2 regions of the Shewanella sp. POL2 genome follow, and region 1 is predicted to be linked to the other one. Evidence: predicted binding sites of a transcription regulator. Region 1 holds the regulator's gene; the other holds the start of a gene.
The links. Region 1 encodes MetJ, which represses methionine synthesis genes. Its sites were predicted from a motif close to TAGACGTCTAGACGTCTA; they were not measured.

Region 1 (3,162 bases):
ATTCTTCTTGCCATAATTGGTTGCTATCGCGCAGGGACAATAATTTATATAAAAAGTTAGTGGTTTTACCCGCGGCAGACACCACCACCAGATCATCACTATGGCCATGGGTTAACAGAATATGGGCGACTCGGCGATAACAATCGGCATCGGCTAAGCTGGAACCACCAAATTTATGTAAGTGACAACGTGCCATCTATTATTCCTCTACTGACAAGCCGCTACGGCGGCCAATCCTGCTTGAATATCTGCAACTAAGTCGTCGGCATCTTCAATACCAACCGACAAACGTAATAGGGTGTCTTTAATGCCAGCTTCAAAACGCGCCTGCGGCTCCATCGCCCTGTGGGTCATGGTCGCGGGCACGGCTACGAGACTCTCGACGCCGCCTAAACTCTCAGCCACGCTGAATAAACTTAAGGCATCTAAAAAGGCGACCACTTCGGCCTCGCCGCCCTTAAGCTCAAAACTCAGCATAGCGCCAAAGCCTTTTTGTTGCTTGGCGGCAATGGCATGGCCGGGATGATCCACAAGGCCTGGGTAATACACTTTGCTCACCACTGGGCTGCTAGTCAGTAACTCCACAATACGCTGGGCATTGTTTTGGTGCTCGCGAATGCGCACGGCTAAAGTACGCAGGCCGCGCAGGGTTTGATAACTATCAAACGCGCTACCGGTTAAGCCTAAGGTGTTCGACCACCAATGTAAGGTCTCACCAATTTGGGGATCTTTGGCGATCACCGCGCCGCCCACCACATCGCTATGGCCATTAATGTATTTAGTGGTGGAGTGGATAACGATATCGGCGCCGAGTAATAGCGGTTGCTGCAAAAATCGGTGACAGGAAAGTGTTGTCCACTACCACTAACGCGCCCACACCGTGGCTCGCCTTGTCGATAGCCTCAATATCAACCACCCGCAGCAAAGGGTTGGATGGGGTTTCAATCCACACCATTTTAGGTTGCTGAGCGATGGCCTGCGCAAGTGCTTGGCTGTCGGTTTGATCGACCACCAGCAATTTAAATTGGCCTTTTTTCGCTAGGTTGGTGAATAAGCGGTAAGAACCGCCATAACAGTCGTGGGGCACCACCAGTAAATCATCTGGACCAAGCAACGTGGTGACTAAGGTAATGGCGGCCATGCCAGTGCAGGTCACCACACCGGTTGCGCCTTTTTCCAGCTTAGCTAAGGCATCGCCTAAGATGCTGCGGGTAGGATTGCCGGAACGGCTGTAATCAAATTCGCGCGGATTTTTATGACCATCGAAGGCGTAATTCGTCGACAGGTAAATTGGCGGCACCACGGCGCCATATTGAGTATCGCTTTCGATACCCTGACGCACTGCCAATGTGGCTAATTGACGCTCTGCCATGGGTGGACTCCTAAATTCGGTAGACTGATAGAGATGTCTGGACGTCTAAATGTACCTAAGCCCAGTGGTATCGTCAATAGGCGTTAAGACGTTTAGACGTCTAAACATAAAGAAATCTGTTTGCAATCGCTAAGAAATAGTAGCAATAATTTGACTGTAATCTGTAAGGGTTTAAAATCTGCCCCGAATTTAGCGTTATAACAGGTGAGTCAATGACTGAATGGAATGGGGAATACATCAGCCCCTATGCTGAACATGGCAAGAAGAATGAACAAGTAAAGAAAATTACTGTGTCTATTCCGCTCAAAGTGCTAAAAGTCCTCACGGATGAACGTACGCGTCGTCAGGTCAACAACCTGCGCCACGCAACGAATAGCGAACTGTTGTGCGAAGCATTTTTGCATGCCTACACCGGCCAGCCTCTGCCTGATGATGCCGATCTGTCGAAAGAGTGCCCAGACAGCATCCCCGCTGAAGCGAAGCGGTTGATGGACGAAATGGGGATCGAGTGGGAAGACATGGAATAACGCTTAAGCGTCCATAATCCTGCCGTAACTAATTATTAGGGATCGTTAATGCTCATCCGGCGTGGTGGGTTAAAGTAACGATCCCTATTTTGTTTTGATGGAATCCTATGTTCTCCTTGATCGATCCACAAACGCTTGCCATCGCGTCTGTGATTGTGTTTTTAGGTGCCCTCACCCAGAGTCTGATTGGGTTTGGCTTAGCCGTGGTCGCCAGTCCGTTGCTGTATATCGTCGATCCCCAATTAGTGCCTGCCCCCGTGATTGTGATGGGATTTTCCATCGCGCTACTCACCCTATTGCGTGAACGCGGCCATTTAGAATTCAATGGCTTGCAATACGCGCTCATCGGTCGAGTGCCCGGTGGCTTTATCGGTGCTAGCCTATTACTGTTTGCGCCGCAGCCGATTCTTGGTCTGGCGATTGCAGCCATTGTGGCAGTCGCCGTGGTGCTCAGTTTGTATAAATTCAGTCTGCCGGTGAACAAAGCGACTCTGTTTGGCGCGGGAGTCGTCTCGGGGATCTTTGGCAATATCGCCGCCATTGGTGGCCCTCCGATGGCGATTTTATTGGCGGGTAAGGATGCTTCGCAGTTTCGCGCGGCGTTATCGGCCTTCTTTATCTTTAGTTCGACCATTGCCTTGGCGATTCTTGGGGTGACGGGCCTACTCGAAATCAAGCACTTTTGGCTGTCGCTAATGCTATTGCCCTCGGTCTTTTTAGGCTATCTCGTGGCGGGCAAACTGGTGGGAAATGTGGATAAACATAAGACCAAGATGGCGACCTTAGCCCTCTGCGCTATCAGCGCCTTAGTGCTCACGGTCAAATCAGTGATTGAGTTATTACCGCAATAACCTCATGCCAATCGCAGCCATAAAAAAAGCACCGTTTAACGGTGCTTTTTGTTGCTGTGGATACGAGTTGTCATCCATTCGAGCATCACTTAATCGCATTTAAGTGATGCTTAGTGCGCTAGCATCAATACGTTAGCTTAAGTAACTTTGGCCTGCATACACAATAAAGTGTCTCAGGGCGAGCACGCCAGTTAAGCTGGCACAGGCCACCATAATCATTGCGCCCTTAGTGTGGCGAGTCGCTGCGGGAAGCAGCATAAACAGCAATGGCACACCAAAGCCAATCCCCACGACACCAATCCAGAATACGCTTGCCCACACGCCAGAGGTGAGTGATGCCAGTGCCGCAGCCGCCGCACCGCCCTTAAAGTACAAGGCGCAGAACAACATAAACAGGAACATGATTTCGATT
Region 2 (3,162 bases), on a different contig from region 1:
CGAGCTGCTCACCGAAGTATTCCACCATGTCGTTACGCTCGGCCTCACCGTGTACCAGCACATCGATACCGAGTTTAAGCTGGCGGTCGATGGTATCGCGGGTCACTTGCTGCAACTGCTCAGTATATTGGGCATCGCTTAGCTCACCCTTGCGCCAGCGGCTACGTAGTCCGCGGATTGCCGGTGTTTGTGGGAATGAGCCAATCGTAGTCGTTGGCAACAATGGCAAACGATACTTACGCTGCTGCACCACTTGGCGCTCAGTAAATTCACTCACCCGTTCATAGTCGGCTGGGGTCAGCGCAGCGACACGGGCGATCACTTTAGCATCCGCCGCCTGTGCCTTAGCCTCACGGCGAGCCACGCAGGAGTTAACTATCTCTTTGGCCGCGACAGACTCAGGGGCCTGCAACAATTGGCGCACATTTGCCAGTTCCAACAGCTTTTGCTTGGCAAACGCAAGCTGCTGACGCAGCGTCGGCGTGAGCGTTGTCTCTACCTCTAAATCCACAGGGCTGTGCAGCAGTGAACACGAAGTGCCAATCCATAGGCGCGCTCCTAAGTCTCGGGCAACACCGCCGATACGCTCAACAATCAGGTCAACCTCCGCCGCCCACACGTTACGGCCATTAACTACACCCGCCGACAGAATTTGATCTGGTCTTAATGCATTAGCAAACAAGGCCAATTGTTCAGGGGCAGTCACTAAATCTAGGTGCACCCCCGCCACCGGCAGCGCGGAAACCAATGCCTGATGATGGCTAATGCTGCCATAGTAACTGGTGAGTAAAATCTTCACTTGAGCCGTTTTAAGCGCTTGATAAGCTTGGCTAATCGCTGCTTGCCAATCGGCGGCTAATTCGAGTGCCAGAATCGGTTCTTCAAGTTGCACCCAAGTTACGCCCTGCGCAGCAAAACGCGCAAGAATGTCGGCATAAGCCTTTACTAGATTGGGCAATAAACTCAGCTTATCGAAATCCTGACCTACAGTTTTGGCCAGATACAAGTAACTCACAGGGCCTAACAACACAGGCTTGGCTTGATAACCCAGCGCCTGCGCCTCGGCCACTTCATCAAAAAACTGCTCATAGGCGATAGAGAACACTTGGTCTTGCTTAAGCTCTGGCACTAAGTAGTGATAGTTAGTGTTGAAATACTTAGTCATTTCCGAGGCTGGCGCATCAATGCCAGTTGGCGCACGGCCACGGGCAACGCGGAATAAGGTATCAAGATCGATAGCACCCTCGCCACGGTGGCGATCGGGAATAGCGTTAAGGGTCGCACTCAGGGTTAACACTTGATCGTAAAAGGCAAAATCCCCTACTGGCACTTGCTCAATTCCCGCAGCCACTTGCCATTGCCAATGGGTGCGACGCAACTCCTTGGCCACCTCATGCAGTTCAGCTTGAGTGCTCTCACCACGCCAGTATTTTTCAAGGGCAAACTTTAATTCACGACGACGCCCGATACGGGGAAAACCAAGACTGTTCAATTGCATACCATATCTTCCTTTATTTGAGATAAGCCATATTCGGCACTTGCACCCAGCTGATGGTGTTTTCTTGGCAACTTTTCGCATTTAAGCCTAGATAAATCACAATGGGCGTCTGGACGTCTAGAAGTTTATTGTGATAGTCTCTATGCCAGCAACCGAATTGATTTCAAGCACAACATGAGCGAAATTCACTTGGAGTGATCATGATCGAACTAAGACATCTGCGAACCTTAATGGCCCTGAAGGAAAGTGGCAGCTTGGCGGGCGCAGCCAAAAAACGTTTTGTCACTCAATCGGCTCTCTCCCATCAAATTAAGGAGTTAGAGCAACGAATTAACTCGCCCATTTTTGTGCGTAAAAGCAAACCGCTCTCCTTTACTCAGGAAGGTGCACGCCTGTTGCACCTCGCCGAAGAGATCCTGCCTAAGGTGTTAGAGACGGAAACCGATCTCAAAAATGGGCTGGAAACTGAAACCAATCAGCTCAGAGTCGGGATTGAATGCCACAGCTGTTTTCGCTGGCTAATGCCGGTGATGGAACAATTTAGGCAAGATCATCCCCAAGCCGAGTTAGATCTGTCGAGCCGTCATCTATTCGACTCGCTCAATGCCCTAGAAATGGGTGAACTAGATATAGTGCTGACCTCAGATCCCGTGCCAGGTCACTCGCTCGCCTATCAGCATTTGTTTGATTTTGAAGTGAGGTTAGTGGTTGCTAAGGATCATCCCTTAGCGAAAGAAGCCTATGTTACGCCTAAGCAATTGGCGCGCTTACCGATAATCAGTTATCCGGTGCCACTGGCGCGTTTAGATATTTACCGCCACTTTTTAGAACCCGCGGGCATAGAAGCTGGCGAGCAAAAGACCTGCGATTTGACCATGATGTTATTGCAGCGCATCGCCTGTAAGGACGGTATCGCCGCCTTACCAAATTGGTCAATCAATGAAGGACATGGCTTAAGCCTCGCCGCGGTAAAGCTAGGCCAAGAGGGGTTAAAACGCCCACTATTTGGTGCCTATCGCCGCCACAGCGCCAACTCGGCCTTAGTGCAAAATTGGCTGCAACTGGTTGCAAGCGAAGGCTTAGCCCGCCAGCAGAAATCTAACTAAGATTTTGAAAGTAAAAAAAAGCCTGCGATTGCAGGCCTTTGTTTTTATGAGGGTTCTTAGAGCGGATTAAGCAATAAACCACGCATTGACAATACTCGGCGCAGAACTAACCCTGATGAGTTCGGGTTGCGGGTCTGGCGCAGATTATGGGCGATCATAAACTCTTGGCGCAGATCTTGGTCGAGATCTAAGGCTTCAAAGGCCTCGATGGTTAAGGTCTGCTGCTGATTATCAATCAATGACTTAATCACGCTTAACGGGAAAGATTGCTCAGAGCTAGCATTTAAGTAAGCAAAGGCCGTTAAGGCAATAATTTGCCCGAACACGCTAAACAACGCCAAGGTTTGCACTTCATCGGGATCAACCTCAACATCCGGCATATCGACTAGGCTGTCGACCGCATCAGTTGCTATATTTTCCGTGAGTTTCCAATAACCTTGAACCAACTTCTTATAGGGTTGAGGCAATTCATCGAGGCGTTCTTTCAAATAAAATGTAAAGGCATAACGGTAAATATTAACTTGGCCCAAACGAATTAAGGCATCTTTTAAAGAGCGA

Region 2: the regulator MetJ is predicted to act here: its motif matches at 1,609-1,626, upstream of metE (5-methyltetrahydropteroyltriglutamate--homocysteine S-methyltransferase).

What each region holds. Positions count from the first base shown of each region.
Region 1 covers NZ_AKZL01000097.1:5,888-9,049, forward strand. The annotation lists gene SHEWPOL2_RS18865 (bifunctional aspartate kinase/homoserine dehydrogenase II) at 1-196, opposite strand, end outside; partial or broken gene metB (cystathionine gamma-synthase) at 208-1,372, opposite strand; gene metJ (met regulon transcriptional regulator MetJ) at 1,585-1,899, shown strand; gene SHEWPOL2_RS18880 (sulfite exporter TauE/SafE family protein) at 2,007-2,750, shown strand; gene nrfD (NrfD/PsrC family molybdoenzyme membrane anchor subunit) at 2,883-3,162, opposite strand, start outside.
Region 2 covers NZ_AKZL01000045.1:21,956-25,117, forward strand. The annotation lists gene metE (5-methyltetrahydropteroyltriglutamate--homocysteine S-methyltransferase) at 1-1,498, opposite strand, end outside; gene SHEWPOL2_RS13190 (LysR family transcriptional regulator) at 1,699-2,604, shown strand; gene SHEWPOL2_RS13195 (HDOD domain-containing protein) at 2,661-3,162, opposite strand, start outside.